DNA from 4 places in the Pseudarthrobacter sp. LT1 genome. Region 2 is predicted to be linked to each of the others. Evidence: predicted binding sites of a transcription regulator. Region 2 holds the regulator's gene; each other region holds the start of a gene.

Region 1 (5,599 bases), 500 kb from region 2:
GGCCGCTGCTGAAGGAGTAGGAGCGCTCGGCGTCGGTGCCGGGAACCTTGAGGTTGACGTACTGCCCGGGGAGGAAGGCGAGCGCGTCGCGGTTGTCCACCTCAAGGGTGAAGGAGACCGTGGTGTCCGTGTGCCGGTTGAGCTCCTTGATGGTGGAGCTGAAGGTGGCGGCCGCCGTCTTGGCCGACTCGGACGTGGCCGGGATCTGGATGGCCAGGTCGGACTCTGGGACGGCCTGGCACGTCAGCAGGTAGCCCTTTTCGAGCTCCTCCTCGGTCATGGCGTCGTCGATGAAGTCGCCCGGGTCGAAGGAGCCTGAATCGCAGAACGCCTTGCAGGTGCCGCACGCGCCGTCGCGGCAGTCCGAGGGAATGTTGATCCGCGCCTTGTAGGCCGCGTCCATGACGGTCTCATAGTCGCCGACCTTGATGACTTTGGTGACGCCGTCTTCGAAGCTGAGGGCTACTTTGTGGCCCATGGGGTCCTCCTGACTGGGCGGGCGCGTCGTCGCGTCCGGGGAAAAGTTGGGGCGTGCCCGGCGGGCACGGAATGGGACCTGCCGTGCGGCGCCCGTACGTACCGGGCGCCGGCTGGGGCAGGTCAGATCATGTAGACGTCCACCACGTGGTGGATGTAGTCGTTCTTCAGGACCACTTTCTTCTTCAGGATCACCGGCTGCGGGCCGGAAAGGTCCACCGTGTAGTAGCTGGTGCCGAAGTACGTGTCCGTCGTGTTGTAGCGGAAGTACAGGGTGAACCAGTTGAAGCGCACCTCCACCGTGCCGGCGTCGTTCGCCACAACCTCCACGTCCGTGATGTTGTGGCCGGTGCGCGGCTCCGGGAGGGAGGTGGCCGATGACCTGTCGGTCTTGATCCGGAACACCCGGTCCTCGATGCCGCCGCGGTTGTCGTAGTAGATCAGGGAGATCTCGTTCTGGGGGTCCTGCGTCAGCTGGTCGTCCACGTCCCAGGCCGGCATCCAGAATTCGGAGTCCGGGTGGTAGCACTCCAGCCATTCGTCGAACTGGCGGTCATCCAGCAGGCGGGCTTCCCGGTAGAGGAACGCCCGGACGGTTTCGAGGGTTGCGATTTCCTCCGCGGTCTTCAGGACCGGGGCGGTGTGGGTCAGGTTGGTCATGGGTTCTGCGCTCTCTGTGGTTCCGGCGGGCTCTCTCAGGCGGTGACGGGAACGGATTCCAGGGCGGAACGCTCCTCTTCCTCCGCCAGCGCCCGGTCCATGACTTCCTTCCAGTACCCGTGCTGGATGGGGTAGAGCCCTTCGTCTTCGGTGCGCACGCCGGAGGCGATCACCCGGTTCATGCCCAGGGCCTGCGCCTGCTCGTCCGGGCCGGCGATCTCGTGGGTGGAGCCGCGGGTCATGTCGTTCCACGGTGCGCTGGTGGCCCAGTAGGTCTTGTTGCAGGAGCGGAATTCCTCCAGGTCGTCCGGGGTGGCCATGCCCGTGGCGTTGAAGAAGTCCTCGTACTGGCGGATGCGCTTTGAACGGTTCTCCTGGGACTCGCCCTTGGGGGCGATGCAGTAGATGGTCACCTCGGTCTGGTCCGCGGAGATCGGCCGGAAGTGGCGGATCTGCGAGGAGAACTGGTCCATGATGTAGACGTTCGGGTACAGGCAGAGGTTGCGGGAGATGTTGATCATGAAGTTGGCCATCTCCTCGCCGTACTTGGCCACAAGCTCGTCGCGGCGGTCCCAGAGCGGGCGGTCCTGGGGGTTGGTCCATTCCTGCCACAGCAGCAGGTGGCCGTGGTCGTAGGAGTAGAAGCCGCCCTTGACCTTGCCCCATTTGCCGGCGTCCATGGCCTTGGTCTTGTTGGCGGAGTCTCCGGCGCTGCGGCGGGCCGTGGTGGCTGCGTAGTTCCAGTGCACGGCGGTGACGTGGTAGCCGTCGGCGCCGTTCTCGGCCTGGACCTTCCAGTTGCCGTCATAGGTGTAGGTGGAGGAGCCGCGCAGCACTTCCAGGCCTTCGGGTGACTGGTCGACGATGGAGTCGATGACCTTGGTGGCGTCCCCGAGGTGTTCCTCGAGCGGGAGCACGTCGGCCTTCAGCGAGCCGAACAGGAAGCCGCGGTAGGACTCGAAGCGGGCCACCTTGGTGAGGTCGTGCGAGCCTTCCTTGTTGAAGGTCTCGGGGTAGCCGGCGTTCCGGGAGTCCTTGACCTTCAGCAGCTCGCCGGAGTTTTTGAAGGTCCAGCCGTGGAACGGGCAGGTGAAGGTGGTGCGGTTGTCCGTCTTGCGGCGGCACAGCATGGCGCCGCGGTGCGAACAGGCGTTGACCAGGCAGTTCAGCTGCCCGTCCTTGTCCCGGGTGATCATCACGGGGGTGCGGCCGATATAGGTGGTGAAGTAGTCGCCCACGTTGGTGATCTGCGACTCGTGGGCGAGGTAGACCCAGTTGCCTTCGAAGATGTGCTTCATCTCGAGTTCGAAGATCTCCTGGTCGGTGAAGATCTCGCGCTTGGCCCGGATGACGCCGTTCTCTCGGTCGTCGATCACGGCGTCGGCAAGGACCTCGCGGGCATGGATCAGGTTCTCGGTCATGGCGTGCTCCTTCATTGGAGATTGCTGGACGGATGGGCGGAGGTCCACTCGGGAAGAGGCTTCGGCGGCGGACGTTGTCCAGCAATTCTTGCCGCTCGTGATTGGCCTCACATCAGGCAAATACCTAGGTTCCACCAAGGGTGTCTTTATGTACCGATAATGACTCAAAAGACGCCTAGTTGATATTTGTAGCGTCCTTATCTCCGGGCCTACGCTTGAGACCAAGATCACGCGGTGCCGAGCAGGGCAGGTGGAACGGCCCGCCCCGCAGGCCGCGTGGGGAGCAGGAGCCCTTCCTGTCCCATTCAATGAAGAAGGTGGACATCGTCATGACCCAAACCCCAACGGACAGCCGCACGGAAAACGAAGGCACCGCCGTCGAAGCAGGCTCCAAGGCAACCGAACGGTTCGCCGCGTCAGGCAAGCTCTCCCGGGTGGATGTATCCAAGGAACGGGTGAGCCTGCTGGCCGGCGCACTGATCAAGGCCGCCAACGACATCGTCGTCGAGCACCAGGTCACCTACGAGGAATACAACGCCCTCAAAGCCTGGCTGATCAAGGTGGGCACGGACGGTGAATGGCCGCTGTTCCTCGACGTCTGGCTGGAACACACCGTTGAGGACGTGAACTCCCAGGACCGTCCCGGCACCGTCGGCACCATCGAGGGTCCCTACTACGTTCCCGGCTCCCCGGAACTCCAGACGCCCGCCACCGTGGAAATGCGCGACGACGAAGAGGGCACCCCGCTGCGGTTCACCGGCCAGTTCACCGACACCGACGGCAACCCCATCCAGGGTGCGCAGGTGGAGATCTGGCACGCGGACGCCGCCGGCTTCTACTCCCAGTACGCCCCGGGCATGCCCGAGTGGCTCTTCCGGGCCACCGTCAAGGCTTCCGACGACGGCCGGTTCGAGATCAACACCATGCGTCCGGCGCCCTACCAGATCCCTACGGACGGCGCCTGCGGACAGCTGATCAACGCCGCGGGCTGGCACGCCTGGCGTCCCGCGCACATCCACATCAAGGTGTCCGCGCCGGGCTACGAGCCGGTCACGCAGCAGCTGTACTTCCCCGGCGACCCCCACAACGCGGACGACATCGCCTCGGCGGTGAAGCCTGAACTGATGCTGGACCCCCGCCCCCGTACCGACGGCAAGGGCGAGGAAGTAGTTTATGACTACGTCCTGGCAAAGCAGGGCCAGAAGAAGTAGCACGCAAACTGGGAGACACCCCCGCACGGAGGCGCTCCGGAGCTGATGCTTCGGAGCGCTTCCGGTTTTTCGCGCCAGCCAGGAGTTCCGATGAGCCATCCCCGCCCCGACCCGGCCGCCACATCCGTCGGGTCAGCCCCGCCGGCGCCGGCGCCGGAACCCCTGCTGGAACGCCCGGGAATCCGGCCCGCGGGCCCCCGGCGGATTCTTCGCGACCTGGGACTGTCCTATGTCTCCAACGGGGCCATCGGGCTCATCTTCGCGGCGTCCGGACCCATCGCCGTCACCCTGGCCGTGGGGACGGCCGGCGGCCTGACCCAGGGCCAGCTGTCGTCCTGGGTTTTTGGCATTCTCTTTTCCGGCGGGGCGGCCACGCTGCTGATGTCGCTCATTTATCGGCAGCCCCTGGGCTTCGCCTGGTCCATCCCCGGCACGGTGCTCCTGGGACCGTCCCTTCAGCACCTGGCCTTCCCTGAAGTCGTCGGGGCCTTCTTCACCTCGGGCGTGCTGATCCTCGCGCTGGGCGCCACCGGGGTGGTGCGTAAAGCCATGGCACTGGTGCCGATGCCGCTGGTGATGGCCATGGTGGCCGCGGTGTTCCTGAAGTTCGGCACAGACATCGTTGCCTCCACCCAGGACAACCCGGCCGTGGCTGCTCCGATGGTGGCCGCGTTCCTGGTCCTCACCGCAGTTCCCAGGCTTGGCAGGTTCCTGCCGCCGGTCCTGGGCACCCTGGTGGCAGGCTGCATCGCTGTGGCGGCCAGCGGGCAGTTCAGGCTGTCCCCCGGCGGGCAGCTCCTGGCCACCCCGGTGTTCACCGCCCCTGAATTCACGTGGGCTGCCCAGCTGGAACTGGTGGTTCCCCTGGCCCTCACCGTGCTGTTTGTCCAAAACGGCCAGGGCATCGCCGTCCTCCGCGCCGCCGGGCACCGTCCGCCCGTGAACGCCTTCGCCATTGCCTCCGGCGCCTTTTCAGTGCTGAATGCCGGCTTTGGCGCCGTTTCGGCCTGCGTCACAGGCCCCACCAACGCCCTGCTGACCTCGTCCGGGAAGAGGGAGCGCCAGTACACGGCTGCCGTGGCGTACGGCCTGCTGGCCCTGGTGTTCGCAGCGTTTGCCCCCACCCTGACCCGGCTGATGCTGGCCGCCCCCAAGGAGTTCGTCCTGGCACTGGGCGGCATCGCGATGCTGCGGGCCCTTCAGCAGGCCTTCGTCACGGCCTTTGCCACCAGCTTCACCCTGGGTTCGCTGGTGACGTTCGTGGTGACCATTTCCGGCATGAACCTCTTCAACATCCACGCAGCATTCTGGGGCCTGGTGATTGGCTACGGGGTGTCCCGCCTGCTGGAGCGCGCGGACCACGCCCAGCCGTGAGCCGGGCCGGGCATGTTACGGCGGCCGGCAGGGCTTCTTCTGCGTCAGCGCGGGTCCGGTTCCAGCGCCCAGGCCAGCCGGTGCAGGAAAGTCGCGGTCCTGCTCCGGAACGCCAGCCACGCGGCCCGCTTCCACCCGGGCTTCACGCTGAGTAGCGGCGCGTGGGGCTGCGCGCTTTCGCCCGCGCGGACGGCGCCGGCAAACAAGAGGGCAATGAGGCTTGCGCTTTCCATCGTTCTCCAAGCTGTACTGGTCAATCCCGGTGTACAACCACCGTGCCCTGCGGAAGAAGGCTTCAAACATCATCAGCGGCCCCATCGGGTTGCGGGGAGGGCGTAGCGGTACCGCGTTATGCACGTGCAGTGTTAGGCAATAGTCTGGCCAGATGGGGACCAGTGCCGTGACTTCCGGCGAACAAGTGGACAGGCAGACCCGCATCCTCGAAGCGGCAATGGA
Region 2 (5,599 bases):
GGCCAAGGGTCAGCGCGGTCAAGGCCATGCCGCCTGCTGCAAGCATGCTGCGGCGCGAGGGAAGGTTGTTGTTGCTCACTGCTAGGCTCCAGGGGTGCTGGCGGCACCGGGAAGAAGGGACGCCGCAGGTTCGCTGTACTCGACCCGCACCAGCGAGCCGTCGTCGTCGAACACCAGGGACGTGACGGATGTCAGGGTGCACTCGCGCTTGCGCGGGTCATGCCACAGCGGCCGGCCCTCCGCGCTCAGCCGTGCCGCCCAGATGGGCAGCTGGTGGCTGACCAGGATGGCCTCGGGGCCTGCGGCGCCGAAGTCGCCGGCAGCCAGTTCGATGGCCTTCAGCCGGGCGTCCTGGACGGCCGCCGCCACCCTCGCGGCCTGCTGCTTGTACGGCTCGCCCCATGACGGGCGCAGCGGGTTGACCAAGCGGGGCCAGTGCCGCGGCCGGCGAAGTTCGGCTTTGGTGACCTTCATGCCCTCGAAGTAGTTTTCCGCTTCGATGATGCGCCCGTCGGTGTGGATCTGCAGGTGCAGCGCTTCCGACGTCGGCCGCGCGGTTTCCTGCGCACGGTCCAGCGGCGAGGCGGCCAGGTAGGTGATCCGGGCGCCGCGCTCGGCGCGCTCGCGGAAGTGTTCGGCAAGCATCCGGGCCATCTCCTGCCCCAGTTCGGAGAGGTGGAATTCCGGGAGCCGTCCGTAGAGAACGCCGTCAGGATTGTGGACCTCGCCGTGGCGGAGCAGATGGACAGTGGCTTGGGGCATGTTTACCAGTTTCTCAAAGATGGCGTGCGATCCGAAATCTTCCGGCCGCGCTTTCTACAAAGAGTAGAACTCAAGTTTCTGAAGAAATGTTCCGAAACCGGGAACAAAAGATGCAAACGCATGTTTATACTGGATGCAGCAAGTTAGTTGAGACTTCAACCGATGAAGTTTCAACCTCACGACCACAGCAGCATTCACCCCAAGGAGCAACATCATGGCACTTCCCGCAGACGTCACCACCGGCACCTGGACCCTGGACAACTCCCACAGCGAGATCGGCTTCACCGTCCGCCACGCGGGCATCAGCAAGGTCCGCGGCCAGTTCAAGGAAGCCGAGGCCACCCTCGACCTCGCCGAAAACGTGGCCGACTCCAAGGTCAACGCCACCATCAAGACCGCCAGCTTTGACTCCGGTGACGTCAACCGCGACGGCCACGTCCGCGGCGAAGACTTCTTCGACGTCGAGAAGTTCCCGGAAATCTCCTTCGTTTCCAACGCGATCGTCCCCAAGGGCGACGCCTACGAGCTCCAGGGCGACCTCACCATCAAGGGCGTCACCCGTCCCGTGGCCCTCGAGACCGAGCTCCACGGTGTGGCCGTCGATCCGTTCGGCAACACCCGCGCCGGCCTCACCGCCGAGACCACCATCAGCCGCAAGGACTTCGGCCTGACCTGGAACGCCGTCCTCGAGGCCGGCGGCGTGCTGGTCAGCGACAAGGTTGCCATCAACCTGGAACTGGCCTTCATCGCCCCCGCAGCATAAGTTTCGCGTTTCACGGCACCCCGGTACCAGGCCATCCCGGCCCGGCGCCGGGGTGCCGTATTTAACAACGGCCCTTGCCCACGGGTTCACCCGCCGGCCGCGGGCGTGGATCCCACCTGAATCACCCACAACGCCACCCGCCGGGGGTACGGTGGACTTAAGCCACGCTGGGGGGAAGGCTGAGGACCGATTCCCGGCAGCCTACCTGGATCCCGACCTGCAGAAGGAACGCCATGAGTACTCCTCCCGTCCCGCCTCCCGCGCCCCAAGACCCCCACTCCGGCAATGGCCAGCCAGGGAACGGCCAGTCCGGCAGCCAGCAGCCCGGACCGCAGCAGCCCCGCTACGGCCAGAACGCTCCGCAGTATGGCCAGAACGCTCCCCAGTACGGGCAGAACCAGCCCCAGTACGGTTCCCAGCCGCCGGCAGCGCCGCAGTACGGGCAGAACGCGCCGCAGTACGGTTCCCCGTACGGGCAGAATGCTCCGCAGTCCCCGGGCTACGGCCAGAATGCACCCCAGTACGGCCAGTCGCCGTATGGCCAGTCCCCTTACGGCCAGTATCCCTCTGAGCAGCCGCAGCCGGCCGGAAGCAACGGCATCCCCCAGCTGGTGAACATCGCGTTCTGGCTGCTGATCGCGGCCACCGCGATCTATGTCATCTCCATCCTCATCAACCTCACCCAGCTGGACGCCCCGCAGTTCCGGCAGGAGTTTGAACAGCAGGTCCGGGCCAGCGGGGCGGGCATCACCTACGACGACATCAAGCCCTTCATCGCCGGCTCCCTGGTGGTCTTCGGCATCATCGGTGCCGCCCTCTACCTGCTGGTGGCCTTCTTCATCCGCAAGGGCAAGAACTGGGCACGCATCCTCGGAACCGTGTTCGCAGCGCTGTCCGTCCTTGGCCTGTTCGGAATCCCCTCCCTCGCAACGATCGGGACCGTCCTGGGAATCGCCGCCATCGTCCTGCTCTACCTCCCTGCCGCTGCCCCCTACTTCCGGAAGCAGCAGCCCTTCGCCAACCCGTATTCGGGCGGCTTCGGCAACCCTTACGGGCGCTGACCTCCAACACAGAACGCAGCGGCGGCCCGGGATGTCCAGCATCCCGGGCCGCCGCCTTTAAACCGTGCCCCTAGGCTGTCTGCCCCGGCGCCTGCGCCCGCTGGGCGTGGTAGGCCAGGATTTGCAGCTCCGTGGCCATGTCCACCTTGCGGAGGTTGACCCCTTCCGGAACCTGGAGCATCACCGGTGCGAAGCTGAGCACGCTGTGCACGCCCGCCGCAACGACCCGGTCGCAGATGCCCTGCGCCACCGCCGCAGGAAGCGCCAGTACCACCATGTTGGCCCCGGTGCGGTGTAGGACGGTCTCAAGGTCCGCCACGTCGCTGACCCGCAGCCATCCCACCTCGTTGCCCACCACCATCTGGTCCGCGTCGAAGATGGCCACCACATCGAAGCCTCGCGATTCGAAGCCGCCGTAGCGCGCCAGCGCCTTGCCCAGGTTTCCGGCTCCGACGATCGCAACTTTCCAGTCATGCGTCAGCCCCAGTGCCGCGGCAATGTGGCGGCTGAGGTACTGGACCTCGTACCCCACTCCCCTGGTGCCGTAGGACCCCACGTGGGACAGGTCCTTGCGCAGCGTTGAGGAACTGACGCCGGAGGCTTCCGCCAAAGAGTCGGAGGAGACGCGCTCAACACCCTCGGCCAGCAGGGTGTTCAGGGCCCGGAGGTACAGGGTCAACCGCGCCACGGCAGCAGGGGGAATCTGCTTTGCCGGTGCACCCGCGGCATCAGGGATGCCCGGGACAGGCTGGGACGTTGAATCCAAGGACGTCACTCGCATCCCCCTAATTGGCCATGGCGCGCTGCAGGACGCGTTCCAGCCGGGCTTCGTCGATCTTCCAGAAGTCGCGCTGCACCCCGTCAACCAGGACCACGGGGATCTCTTCGGCGTAACGCTCCCGCAGTTCGGGCTGGTTGTCCACCAGCTCTTCGCTCCAGCTGAGGCCCAACGAGGCAGTGACCCGGCCGACGGCGTCGCGCGCCTCCTCGCAAAGGTGGCAGTCAGCTTTGGTGACCAGGACGACGCGGGGGGTAGCCATGGCTTAACGGTATCGCCGTTCGCGCCGTGCGGGTGACGCCGACGTCGCCCAGCGAGTGGATTGACTAGACTCAAGTCCATGCCCCAGGAGAAATACGTCGCCGTCGTCACGCGGCCGGTTGCTGCGCCGCAGCCCGGTGAAGCGGCGTTTTTCGATGTGGACAATACCCTGATGCGCGGGGCCAGCCTCTTCCACGTTGCGCGGAAGATGCACCAGCGCGGCGCGTTCACCCTTGTGCAGGCGGCCGGATTCGCGTGGAAGCAGTTCAAGTTCGTGGCGCGCGGTGAGAATATCGACGACGTCCATGCGGTACGTGATTCGGCCCTGACGCTCGCCGCCGGCATCACGGTTGACGACATCAAGGCCCTCGGCGAAGAAGTCTACGACGAGATGATCGCGTCCCGGATCTGGCCGGGCGCCAAGGCCTTGGCGGAACAGCACCTCCGGGTGGGCCGGCGCGTCTGGCTGGTGACGGCAACCCCTATTGAAGTGGCAACAGTCATCTCCACCCGCCTGGGGCTGACCGGAGCGCTCGGGACAGTGGGTGAGGTGTCGGACGGGATGTACACCGGCCGCCTGGTGGGGGACATCCTGCACGGCTCGGCCAAAGCCGTAGCGGTCCAGGGCATCGCGGACCAGGAGGGCCTGGACCTCAAGCGCTGCTGGGCGTACAGCGACTCCTACAACGACGTGCCGCTGCTGTCACTGGTGGGACACCCCGTGGCCATCAACCCGGACGCCAAGCTCCGCCGGCACGCCCGTGACCGGAACTGGCCCGTTTATGATTTCCGCGCGGGCCGCCGCGCCGCCACCCTGGGCCTGAAGGCGGCAACCTTCGGCGGCGCTGTCTACGGCCTCTGGAAGGGCTTCGCCCGCATCCGCGGCCCCCGGGCATAACCCACCCCACCGCAGGCAGGCAAAAGCCTCCAGCCACTAACCTGAGACAAAAAAATGCCCGCCGCCTTGGAAGGCGGCGGGCATTTCCACGCTGTTCGAAGTATCTCTACTTCTTGTTGCGGCGCTGGTGACGGGTCTTGCGAAGCAACTTGCGGTGCTTCTTCTTGGCCATACGCTTGCGACGCTTCTTGATAACTGAACCCACGAAAGTTCCTTACAAACTAGATGCAGTACCTGCCTGATGGGGAATGTCCGCGGACAAAGCTACGAACTGAACAACTGACAGATTCTTACAATGACGTAAAACGTTCCTTAACAGGGTACCGCTTATCGGGAGCGGCTCAGGACAGGCCCCTTAGGCGGTCTCGGTGTGGCCGTCCACAACAGCACCCTTGAGGTACTGTTCGACGGCGTTTTCGGGGACCCGGTAGGAGCGGCCGAAGCGCACCGCGGGCATTTCGCCGGAGTGAACCAGGCGGTAAACAGTCATTTTGGAGACGCGCATGACCTCAGCTACTTCAGCCACGGTCAGGAACTTCGCGTTGGAGAAGTTCTGTTCTGCCGACATTTCCCTATTTTCCTTTGCTGACGGATGGACAACAGTGACCCCAGGTACGTGCCAATGCGGTGTTCCGATGCTGAGCCATCCACCAACCACCTTAAATAGATACTGTAGATGTTCATGTGGCAGATGTGAAAGTAGTGGCCTCCCCTATTTCACCCCTAATTCTGCTGCCGCCGCTTCCGCCCTGATGCCGCCAGTTGCTCCAGGACAGAAGCGGAGACATCCCAGTCCATGCAGGCGTCGGTGACGCTCTGGCCGTAGACCAGTTCCGCCCGTCCCGCGGCGTACTCATCAACGTCAAGGTTCTGGGCGCCGCCCACCAGGAAGCTTTCCAGCATCACACCGGCCACGGCCCGGGCCGCCGCGCCGCCTTCCTCAAGCTGGGCACCGATTTCCAGCGCCACCTCAGCCTGCCGGTGATGGCTCTTGCCACTGTTGGCGTGGCTCGCGTCAACGATCAGGCGGGGGTTGAGCCCCTTGCCCGCCAGTTCGGTGGAGGCGCGTTCAACGT
Region 3 (5,599 bases), 1.7 Mb from region 2:
GGCGGCCCGGACCAGGATGGCGGTCTTCCAGTCGCCCTCGGCGCCGAACCCGTAGCCGGCGGCCATGAGCCGCTGCACGGCGAGGCCCGGAAGCTGGCGGAGCGCACCCAGGTCCTCGAAGGACGTGGTGAACGCGGCGGAGCCGTTGCCTTCCAGGAAGCTGCGCAGGCCCAGTTCGATCCGGGCGCCGTAGCGCAGCGATTCGTGCCGGGCCGCGCCTGCGCGGAGCTCCGGCACCACGACGTAAAGGTCCTCATACTCCGCCACCAGGGCGTCGACGTCGGACTCTGCAGCACCGTGGACGGCGTCCGCGAGCTCGTTGACGGACCAGGTGTTCACCGCGACGCCGAACCGCAGCTCGGCCTCGGTTTTGTCACCTTCGGTCACGGCGACGTTGCGCATGTTGTCGCCAAAACGGGTGAGCTTCAGCGTCCGGACGGCGGCCCAGCCGGCCGCGGCGCGCTGCCAGGAGCCCACTTGGCGGGCAACCTCGGGGTTGGAAACATGCCCGACGACGGTCTTCCGGGCGATGCCCAGGCGGGACTGGATGTAGCCGAACTCGCGGTCGCCGTGGGCAGCCTGGTTCAGGTTCATGAAGTCGAAGTCGATGTCCGCCCACGGCAGGTCGCGGTTGGCCTGCGTATGCAGGTGCAGCAGGGGCTTGCGCAGCAGGTCCAGGCCCTGGATCCACATCTTGGCCGGGCTGAAGGTGTGCATCCAGGCCGTCACGCCGATGACCGAGTCATCCGAATTTGCCTCAAGCGCGGTGCGGCGGATGGCATCCGAATCGGTCAGGACCGGCTTCCACACAATCTTGACCGGAACGGCGGAGGAGGCATTGAGCTGGTTGGCGATCTCCTGCGACTGGGCGGCCACCTGCTTGAGGACTTCCTCCCCGTAGAGGTGCTGGCTGCCGGTGAGGAACCAGACTTCGTATCCGTCGAGGGAGGTGTTTGCTGCGGTGCTCATGAATTCTCCTGGGAAGAGTTTCGGGCCGGTTATTGGCCGTAAACGTTCTGGTAGCGGGCGTAGAGGGAGTCGATGTGGTCCTGGTCGATGGGCAGCGGCTCGCCCAGTTGCCGGGAAATGTGCACGGTGCGGGCCACTTCCTCGCACATGACGGCGGCCTTCACGGCGGACCGGGCGTCCTTGCCGATGGTGAACGGGCCGTGGTTCTGCATCAGGACCGCCGGGGACTTGGAATTCTTCAGCGTCTCCACGATCCCGTGGCCGATCGAGTCGTCGCCGATCAATGCGAACGGGCCCACCGGGATGGAACCGCCGAACTCGTCCCCCATCATGGTCAGCACGCAGGGGATGGCCTCCCCCCGGGCTGCCCAGGCGGTGGCGTAGGTGGAGTGGGTATGCACCACCCCGCCCACCTCCGGCATGTGCCGGTAGACATAGGCGTGCGCGGCGGTGTCCGACGACGGCGACAGCGGCGGGTTGCCCCAGTCCACCGTGCCGCCGCCACCAAGGTTGGTGCCCCTGACCGGGGTGCCGTACAGGTCGGTCACGATCATCTGCTCCGGGGTCAGGTCCTGGTAGGAGACACCGGAGGGCTTGATGACCATGAGGTCGGTGCCGGGCACCCGGGCGGAGACGTTGCCCGCGGTCCACACCACCAGGCCGTACCGTGTCAGCTCGGCATGGAGGGCGCACACTTCCGCCCGGACTCGGGCGATGGTTTCCAGGAGGCCTGTTCCGGCGCCGGTTACGGCGCTCATGCGGACACCTCCACAGGTGATTCGGACACGGAGCCTGCGCCTGACGGACCCGTGCGGGCAACTCTGCGCTGGATGGCCTTGAGCCGGTGCATGACGTCGTTGCCGCCCCGGCCGAAGTAGTCGTGGAGGGCCTTGTATTCCTGGAACAGTTCTTCGTAGGCGGCCGCGTTTTCGGGATTTGGGGTGTAGACCTCCCCGGGCTCGGCGCCCATGGCTGCGGCGGCCTCACGGATGTCCGCGTATTCGCCCGCTGCGACAGCGGCGTGGATGGCCGATCCCAGGGCCGGACCTTGTTCCGAGCCGATGGTGGACAGCTGCAGGCCGGTGGCGTCTGCGTAGATCTGCATCAGGAGTTTGTTCTTGAGCAGGCCGCCGGCCACGATGAATTCCTTGACCGGAACCCCGGCGTCGCGGAAGGCGTCCACGATGGTGCGGGTTCCAAAGGCGGTGGCTTCCAGCAGCGCGCGGTAGGTGTCCTCGGGCCTTGTGGCCAGGGTCTGGCCCACCACAATGCCCGAAAGCTCGTGGTCCACCAGGACCGAACGGTTGCCGGAATGCCAGTCGAGCGCGATCAGGCCGTGCTCTCCGATGGCCTGCCGGGATGCCAGTTCGGTGAGGTACTCGTGGATCCCCAGTCCGGCGCCCTCGGCAGCCTGGTGGTATTCGGGCGGGACGCCGTACTTGGTGAACCAGCCGAAGATGTCCCCCACGCCTGACTGTCCGGCCTCGTAGCCCCACAGGCCCGGCACGATGCCACCATCCACGGCACCGCACATTCCCGGTACCTCGCGCAGCTCACTGCCGTTCATGACGTGGCAGGTGGAGGTGCCCATGATCGCCACCAGCTGGCCGGAGTCCACCGCCTTCGCGGCCGGGGCGGTGACATGGGCGTCAACGTTTCCCACGGCCACCGCGATGCCCTCCGGCAGCCCGGTCCAGGCGGCTGCCTCCGCCGTCAGGGTGCCTGCGGCGTCCCCCAGCTGGCCGATGGTGTGCTCCAGCTTGGAGCTGACAAAGTCCTTGAAGTCCGGGTTCAGGGCGGCCAGGAAATCCTCCGACGGATACCGGCCATCCTGGTAGATGCCCTTGTAGCCGGCAGTGCAGGCGTTGCGGACATACCGGCCGCAGAGCTGCCAGACGATCCAGTCCGCAGCCTCCACCCAGTGGTCCATCGCGGTGTAGGCCTCCGGGTCCTCCTCCAGCAGCTGCAGCCCCTTGGCGAATTCCCATTCGGAGGAGATCAGGCCCCCGTAACGGGGAAGCCAGTCCTCCCCCCGTTCGGCGGCAAGCCGGTTGATCCGGTCGGCCTGGCCCTGCGCAGCATGGTGGCGCCAGAGCTTTACGTAGGCGTGCGGGCGGTTGGCGAAGCCGGGCAGTTCATTGAGGGGCGTGCCGTCCGCCTTAACCGGAACCATGGTGCAGGCAGTGAAATCCGTGGCAATGCCGACGACGGCGGCGGGGTCGATCCCGGCGTCCGCCACAGCGGCGGGAACGGCGGTCCGCAGGACGTCCCGGTAGTCGTTGGGCACCTGAAGTGCCCATTCCCCGGGAAGCCGGGCGCCGTCGTCGCCCGCGGTGTCCCGTGGCAGGACGTCGGTGACCACCGCGTGGGGGTACTCATGGACGGCGCTGCCCAGTTCCTTGCCGTCGCGGACACGCACCACCACGGCACGGCCTGAAAGGGTTCCGTAATCCACCCCGATGACGCAATGGTCATGGCGGGACTCGGAACCGGGAGTGAACAGCGCATCTGGCATGGGGTTGCCTCCGTCCGGGAGGCAGGGGCCTCATTACCGGGTTTGTAGGGGTCAGGGTGTAGCTACGTGCTGCAGCAAGTGTGAACGCTAACAACGAAGAAGTCAATGAAGCCGAAAAGTTTCCTAAATTCCTGCCCGCCACTCTTGTTAGCGTTCACAAACCGGTCTATATTGAACCGACACATCAACAATGTGGCCAGGACCCGGGAGCACTGGTGCTGCCTGGTCCACCAACACTTCGCGGCAGTGCTGCCGCGGAAGGAGAAAATGGTGAGAATCAAAAAACTGATGGGCGCGGTGGCCCTTGTCCTCGCCCTGACGGTGGGCGCCACAGGTTGCGGCTCCCGCGGCGGGGCCAGCGAATCCAGCGGTGCCGCCAAGCCCAGCGATTCACTGGTAGGCATTTCGATGCCCACGCAGACGTCCGAACGGTGGATCGCTGACGGCGCCAACGTGGAGAAGTCCCTGAAGGACCTCGGCTACAAGACGGACCTCCAGTTCGCCAATGACGACATCCCCACCCAGGTGTCGCAGATCGAAAACATGCTGACCAAGGGCGCCAAGGCCCTGATCATCGCCGCCATTGACGGCACCACCCTGACTGACGTCCTGGCCAAGGCCAAGGAGCAGAACGTCAAGGTCATCGCGTACGACCGCCTCATCAACGGCACGCCCAACGTCGACTACTACACCACGTTCGACAACTACACGGTGGGTGTCCAGCAGGCCACCTCGCTGCTGACCGGGCTGGGCCTGGTCGACGCCAGCGGCAAGAAAGTGGACGGCAAGGGCCCCTTCAACATCGAGCTTTTCGCCGGCAGCCCCGACGACAACAACGCCAACTTCTTCTGGACCGGCGCCATGGACACGCTCAAGCCGTACCTGGATGCCGGCACCCTGAAGGTCCCCAGCGGCCAGACCAAGTTTGAGCAGGCAGCCATCCTTCGCTGGCAGGCCCCCGTGGCCCAGAAGCGCATGGAGGACATCATCACCTCCGCCTACAGCTCCGGCACCAAGCTGAACGGTGTGCTGTCCCCGTATGACGGCCTCTCCATCGGCATCATCTCGGCCCTCACCAGCACCGGCGGCTACGCCAAGGGAACCCTGCCCGTGGTAACCGGCCAGGACGCCGAGAAGGGTTCCGTCAAGTCCATCATCGCCGGCGAGCAGTACTCCACCATCTTCAAGGACACCCGCCAGCTCGGCGCACAGGCCGTCAAGATGGTTGATGCTGTCCTCAAGGGCCAGGAACCGGAAACCAATGACACCAAGACCTACAACAACAAGGTCAAGGTTGTCCCGGCCTTCCTGCTGAAGTCCGTGATCATCACCAAGGACAACTACAAGAAGGAACTGATCGACTCGGGTTACTACACCGACGCCGACGTCAAGTAGTCAGCGTCCGGGGGCCGTGGCCGGGCCGCGAGTCCGGCCACAGCCCCCTCCCGCCGCCGCCTGCAGCAGCAGGAAGGCCCAGCTTCGACCAGTCAGTGGGAATTGACGATGAACACACCCATTCTTCAAATGCGAGGAATCACCAAGACGTTCCCGGGCGTAAAAGCCCTCCAGGACGTCACCCTGGATGTGAACCGTGGAGAGGTCCACGCCATCTGCGGTGAAAACGGAGCCGGCAAATCAACGCTCATGAAAGTGTTGTCCGGCGTCTATCCGCACAACAGCTTCGACGGGGAGATCCTCTTCGAGAACGAACCCTGCAACTTTTCCAGCATCTCTGACAGCGAGAAGCGCGGGATCGTCATCATCCACCAGGAACTGGCCCTGAGCCCGTACCTGTCCATCGCCGAGAACATCTACCTGGGCAACGAACAGGCCACCAACGGGTGGGTGGACTGGCGCAAGACCAACCTGGAGGCAGCCCGGCTGCTGGCCCGTGTCGGCCTGGACGAGAACCCGGTCACCCCCGTGCAGCACATCAGCGTGGGCAAGCAGCAACTGGTGGAAATCGCCAAGGCGTTGTCCAAGGAAGTGAAGCTGCTGATCCTGGACGAGCCCACGGCCGCCCTCAATGACGAGGATTCCGGCCACCTGCTGGACCTGATCCTCCACCTGAAGGGCCAGGGCGTCACCAGCATCATCATCAGCCACAAACTCAAT
Region 4 (5,599 bases), 1.1 Mb from region 2:
GGGCCTGGACGCGGGCCTGGTGGCGGTTTACGAAAAGACGCTGGCCAAGCGGGGAGTCGGCGCGGCCCGGCTCTTCCACGGCACGTCGGAAGCCTCGGGCATGAAGCTCAGCCCCGGCGACCTCGCCGAGATCAAGGCAGCTGCTGCCGACGACATTGTTTTCTGCCCGGACTCCGGTGCCATCCTGGTCCGTTCGGACGAGTGGTCCTAGGCAGCCAACAGGCATCCTGCCGGGCGGTCAGCCCGGCAGGATGATGTTCAGGGCGTGCGGCTTGCGTGCGGTGCCCGGCACCAGTTCGGCCTCCCACTGTTCGCGGGCAGCTTTCAGGAGGTCCGACGGCGTGGCCGGGGCTTTGCCGCGGCGCACCAGCAGGTGCCGCGCCAGTTCGCCGCGCGTGTGCTTGGCGAAGTGGCTCACTACCTTGCGGACACCGGCGCTCTCGGTGAAGACATTCACGGAGACGGTCTGTTCCGGCGGGGGCGCCCACGCCGCTGCGTACGTGCTGGACCGGCAGTCGACCACAAGGTGTCCCTGGGCTGCTGCGCCCAGGGTGCCGCCAAGCTGCGCCTTCCAGAACGGAGCCAGCCGGCCGACGTCGGGCAAGGACGTGCCCATGGACAACCGGTAGGCGGGAACGCTGTCGCCAAAACGCAGGGCTCCCCACAGCGCCGAGATCACCAGGACGGATTCATCGGCCTTGCGGCGCTGTGCCGGCGTCAGCGTCCGGTAGCCCAGGGCGTCATACAGGACGCCCGAATAGATGCTGTGCGCCGGCGCCGCCGGTTCGGCGTGCAGGCGCGTATTGCGTTCGACGTCGTCCCGCAGGGACGCTCCGACGCCCAGCAGGGCGAGGGCATCCTGGTGGGCGCTGACCGTTCCCAGCGCCTCAAGGACCTTGGCGCGGTACGGGTTGAGCTCAGGGAAGCCCAGGTCGGTCCAGTCGACGGCGGGTCCGCGGAGCGCGGGCGTCTTGCCTTCGGAAGGGGGAAGCAGAATCAGCACCGTCCGATCCTACCGGCGGCAAAAGGCGGCCGGCGGCGCCGGTAGACTGGGACCCGGATGGGACAGCCAGACGGCCGCGCGCCACGCAAGTGGCTCGAGGAACGTCCGGGCTCCGCAGGGCAGGGTGGTGGGTAACGCCCACTCGGGGTAACCCGCAGGCCAGTGCCACAGAAAACAGACCGCCTGCATTTCCGGCTCCGGCCGGGGAGGGCAGGTAAGGGTGAAACGGTGGTGTAAGAGACCACCAGCTTCCCGGGTGACCGGGAAGGCTAGGTAAACCCCACCCGGAGCAAGGCCAGACAGGACACGTTCGAGGGCTGCCCGCCCGAGTGTCCGGGTAGGCCGCTGGAGGGTGCCGGCAACGGTACTCGTAGATGGATGGCCGTCGCTCCCTTCCCGGTAACGGCAGGGGAGAACAGAACCCGGCGTATCGGCTGTCCCATCCTTAAACCGCGTTTGACCACGGGCTATGCGTCGGGGATCCTGAACCGTGCCCGTAATTCCTGAAACCCGTCCCGCACCCGCAGCGGGCATTCCCGGCATCCGTTCACAGGGCGTTGCCCTCGCCGGTTTCCTGGCCCTTTCAGCCCTGGCCTGGGTCCTCGCCTCGGTTCCCATCATCCTTAACTCCAACGGCTGGTACGCGGGCTCGCTGAAAGCTCCGTGGATGCCGCCGTCGTGGATGTTCCGCACCACCTGGATGGTGCTCTATGCCGGCGTGGCGGCAGCCGCGTGGCTGGTCTGGCGCAAAGGGCGCCTGTCCGGGGCCACCCTTGCCGGCTATGTGATGCAACTGCTGCTCAACACTGCGTGGCCGGTGACGTTCTTCGCCATGTATCCCATGCTTGGAGTGGTGGCCCTGTGGGCTGCCTTCGCTGTCATCTGCGCGCTGACCGCAACCCTGGCGTTCCTGATCCTGCGCTTCGGACCGGTGGACGCCGCCGCCGGATACCTGGTGCTGCCATACTTTTCCTGGCTCGTGTTCTCCGCCAGCCTGAACCTCTACTCGGCCATCCACAACTGAAGGCCAGCAGTTTCAGTTGGGCGGGCCGCCCCGGCCGTGTGAGTGATTTCACGCAGCGCAAGCGTGCTCCCTGCGGCGGGCCAAATTAGAATGGATCCCGGACGCAGGAGTTCTACCGCCGAAAGTTGCGTCCGCAACCGGCGGTTTTTCTTTGCACGCGATCCAGGCGCCTGGGGACCATCCCCTGCGGGCGCCGGTGCCCCTGGACATCATCAGGTGGCCTACATCTGTGTACGACGACGTACACGGCTGAACCGAGGAAGGTATTTCTGTGAGCCAGACGTCTGATTCTTGTCTTGATACGTGGATGGGCCGGGAGGCCCTCGCCGAGGCCATGATCCCGGTTATCGGCAGGCTGTACCGCGAAAACAACGTGGTGACCAGCATCCACGGCCGGAGCCTGATCAACAAGTCCACCATGAACATCCTCAAGGCGCACCGCTTCGCGCGCCGGATGAGCAAGGACGAACTGCTCCTGGAGGACACAGCGCCCCTGCTGAACACGCTGGCCGGACTCGAACTGGGTGCCGCCGCGATCGACATCGCCCGCCTGAACCAGAAGTTCAAGGAAGAAGGCAACGGCGCCACGCTGGAGGAATTCCTCCGCGACGAGCTCGCCGAGATCGTGGGCAAGCGGGGCGGCGACGACCGCACCAGCACCGACGTCGTGCTCTACGGCTTTGGCCGCATCGGCCGCCTCCTGGCACGCCTCCTCATCGAAAAGGCCGGCGGTGGCCACGGCCTGCGCCTGCGCGCCATCGTGGTGCGCCGCGGATCCGACAACGACCTCTCCAAGCGCGCCAGCCTGCTGCGCCGCGACTCCGTCCACGGCTCCTTCGAGGGCACCATCCGGATCGACGAGGCCGCCAACACCATCACGGCCAACGGTGTCCAGATCCAGGTCATCTACTCCAACGACCCCGCCACCATCGACTACACCGCCTACGGCATCAACAACGCCCTCGTGGTGGACAACACCGGCCGCTGGCGCGACGCCGAAGGCCTCTCCCAGCACCTGCAGAGCAAGGGCGTTGCGCGGGTCCTGCTGACCGCGCCGGGCAAGGGCGAACTGAAGAACATCGTCCACGGCATCAACCACCGGGACATCACCGACTCGGACAAGATCGTTTCCGCGGCGTCCTGCACCACCAACGCCATCACCCCGGTCCTGAAGGCCATCAACGACAAGTTCGGCGTGGTCCACGGCCACGTGGAAACCGTCCACTCCTTCACCAACGACCAGAACCTCATCGACAACTTCCACAAGGGCGACCGCCGCGGCCGTTCCGCTGCACTGAACATGGTCATCACCGAAACCGGTGCCGCCAAGGCAGTGGCAAAGGCCCTGCCCGAACTCCTGGGCAAGCTCACCGGCAGCTCCATCCGCGTCCCCACGCCGGACGTTTCGCTGGCCATCCTGAACCTCACCCTTGAAAACGGCACCACCAAGGACGAAGTCAACAACTACCTGCGTGAAATGTCGCTGCACTCGGACCTGCGCAAGCAGATCGACTACATCGACTCGCCCGAGGTTGTCTCCACCGACTTCGTCGGATCCCGCCGCGCCGGGATCGTGGACGGCCTGGCCACCGTGTCCACGGACAAGAACCTGGTCCTCTACGTCTGGTACGACAACGAGTTCGGCTACAGCTGCCAGGTGGTCCGCGTCATGGAAGAGATGGCAGGCGTGAACCCGCCGTCCTTCCCCGCCAAGGAAAGCGCTGCCGCCCTGGCCGCGATCGCCGTCTAGCCAAATCCGGCCGCGTCCTGCGAATTCCCGGCTGATTCTCTGGAATCAGCCGGGAAACCGGACCACACTGGTGGCATGGACAACGAATCGACACTTCAGCACGAAACCACCCTCGAGCACGCACTGGACGTGGCCAAAGCCAACCATAAGGAAGCCGTGCGGCTCCTGGAACGCGCCCGTGCAGCCCAGAGGACCGGGGACGTCACTGACGAGCGGGTGCGCCAGCTCGAGAACCTGCTGTCAATCGCGGAAGAAGACCTGCGACGGGTCACCAGGGAACAATAACCAGGCGCCGCGCACGCCGCTGTGACCCATCACTCGTCCCCAACAGTGTGGATATCAGCGGCCGGCCGCGGCCTTTGTCCTAGGCTCTTGGGGTGCCCGACTTCCCCTTCCCGGCGTCAACCCCATGACCGTCAGCTGGTCCGCCTACCGCCGCGCACGCCGCCGTTCCCGGCAGGCCTGGGCGCTTCTTGTGACGGCCGCGGTCTCCATCATTGCCGCGCTGTTCTGGTTCTTCACCGCCGGACAGTTCGCGGCAGCGGGGCCCGCCACGGAGGGGCCCACCGAGGCCCCGGTCTTCGACCCTGCCTGGATGAAGCCGGTCCAGGAACCCAACCCGGTGCCCGCCGGCAGCGCCCTCGCAGCCCTGGACGGCCTGGCCGTCAAGGGGCGGGCACCCAGCACCGATTACAGCCGGGAGGCCTTTGGCCAGGCCTGGCTCGACGTCGACCGGAACGGCTGCGATACCCGCAATGACATTCTTCGCCGCGACCTCGCCGATGTTGTGTTCTCGGAGGGTTCCTCCTGCAAGGTGACGGCCGGGCACTTCCGCGAACCCTACACAGGGCAGGACGTCGATTTCCGGCGTGGTTCCGACAGCAGCCGCGCGGTCCAGATCGATCATGTCGTCGCCCTGGGTGATGCCTGGCAAAAGGGCGCCCAGCGTTTGGGGCCGAAGGAACGCCAGAGTCTGGCAAACGATCCGCTGAACCTCATCGCGGCGGACGGCGCCGCCAATCAGCAAAAAAGCGCGGGGGACGCCGCTACCTGGCTGCCGAAAAATACGGCAATCCGCTGCCACTATGTGGCCCGGCAGATTTCCGTGAAGGCCGCGTACGGGCTGTGGGTAACGGCAGCAGAAAAGGATGCCATGAAGCGGGTCCTGGCTTCCTGCCCCCAGCAGCAGACCATCACGGCAGGCTGACCGGCATCCGCAGGCACGGGTCGGTAACGGCTCAGTGGCTGAACCGGTCAGTGTCCGAAGGGGTCCGGGTCAACGCCGGGCAACCAGGTCAGCCCCGGCACGCCCCAGCCGTTCTTCTTGGCCTGCTTCATGGCCTTGCGGGAATACCGGTCCATCAGCCGGTTGACGTACAGCTTGCCGTCGAGATGGTCATACTCGTGCTGGATGACCCTGGCAAACCAGCCGGTGGCTTCGAAGCGGACCGGTTCCCCGAACCCGTCAAAGCCCTCCACCCGGGCCCATTCGGCCCGCTTGAGGGGATACTGTTCGCCCGGGAAGGACAGGCAGCCCTCTTCCTCCTCGTCAGGATCGGGAGCAGCACCTGAGACCTTGGACAGGGTCAGGACGGGATTCACCAGGACGCCGCTTGGGGGAGCGCCGTCGTCATTGGCGTACTTGTAAACGAAGATCCGCTTGCCGACGCCGATCTGGGGGGCGGCCAGGCCCACCCCGTTGGCGGCGTCATTGGTTTCGAACATGTCGGCGATCAGGGTGCGCAGTTCGTCGTCGAAGACCTCCACCTCGGCGGCGCGGCGGTGCAGGACAGGCTCGCCCCAGATGGTGATCGGCAGAACG

What was found. Region 2 encodes Rex, which represses fermentation and respiration genes when NADH is low (regulators of the CRP and FNR family bind a similar motif). Its sites were predicted from a motif close to CTTGTGAANNNNTTCACAAG; they were not measured.
Region 1: the regulator Rex is predicted to act here: its motif matches at 2,653-2,672, upstream of benA (benzoate 1,2-dioxygenase large subunit).
Region 3: the regulator Rex is predicted to act here: its motif matches at 3,626-3,645, upstream of araB (ribulokinase).
Region 4: the regulator Rex is predicted to act here: its motif matches at 2,063-2,082, upstream of VIK36_RS12810 (glyceraldehyde-3-phosphate dehydrogenase).

What each region holds. Positions count from the first base shown of each region.
Region 1 is NZ_CP141830.1:4,302,292-4,307,890, forward strand. It holds gene benC (benzoate 1,2-dioxygenase electron transfer component BenC) at 1-478, opposite strand, end outside; gene benB (benzoate 1,2-dioxygenase small subunit) at 601-1,137, opposite strand; gene benA (benzoate 1,2-dioxygenase large subunit) at 1,173-2,558, opposite strand; gene catA (catechol 1,2-dioxygenase) at 2,888-3,769, shown strand; gene VIK36_RS20250 (benzoate/H(+) symporter BenE family transporter) at 3,860-5,143, shown strand; gene VIK36_RS20255 (hypothetical protein) at 5,188-5,376, opposite strand; gene VIK36_RS20260 (TetR/AcrR family transcriptional regulator) at 5,529-5,599, shown strand, end outside.
Region 2 is NZ_CP141830.1:3,804,652-3,810,250, forward strand. It holds gene VIK36_RS17900 (TlpA disulfide reductase family protein) at 1-46, opposite strand, end outside; gene VIK36_RS17905 (histidine phosphatase family protein) at 82-762, opposite strand; gene VIK36_RS17910 (YceI family protein) at 977-1,525, shown strand; gene VIK36_RS17915 (hypothetical protein) at 1,759-2,586, shown strand; gene VIK36_RS17920 (redox-sensing transcriptional repressor Rex) at 2,657-3,361, opposite strand; gene VIK36_RS17925 (glutaredoxin family protein) at 3,372-3,626, opposite strand; gene VIK36_RS17930 (HAD family hydrolase) at 3,705-4,523, shown strand; gene VIK36_RS17935 (30S ribosomal protein bS22) at 4,630-4,728, opposite strand; gene VIK36_RS17940 (helix-turn-helix domain-containing protein) at 4,879-5,091, opposite strand; gene VIK36_RS17945 (3-deoxy-7-phosphoheptulonate synthase) at 5,247-5,599, opposite strand, start outside.
Region 3 is NZ_CP141830.1:903,706-909,304, reverse strand. It holds gene araA (L-arabinose isomerase) at 1-969, opposite strand, end outside; gene VIK36_RS04415 (L-ribulose-5-phosphate 4-epimerase) at 999-1,727, opposite strand; gene araB (ribulokinase) at 1,724-3,484, opposite strand; gene chvE (multiple monosaccharide ABC transporter substrate-binding protein) at 3,752-4,879, shown strand; gene mmsA (multiple monosaccharide ABC transporter ATP-binding protein) at 4,988-5,599, shown strand, end outside.
Region 4 is NZ_CP141830.1:2,720,932-2,726,530, reverse strand. It holds gene VIK36_RS12830 (zinc ribbon domain-containing protein) at 1-211, shown strand, start outside; gene VIK36_RS12825 (peroxide stress protein YaaA) at 239-1,003, opposite strand; RNA gene rnpB (RNase P RNA component class A) at 1,062-1,449, shown strand; gene VIK36_RS12815 (TspO/MBR family protein) at 1,494-2,027, shown strand; gene VIK36_RS12810 (glyceraldehyde-3-phosphate dehydrogenase) at 2,299-3,777, shown strand; gene VIK36_RS12805 (hypothetical protein) at 3,853-4,062, shown strand; gene VIK36_RS12800 (HNH endonuclease family protein) at 4,187-4,984, shown strand; gene def (peptide deformylase) at 5,032-5,599, opposite strand, start outside.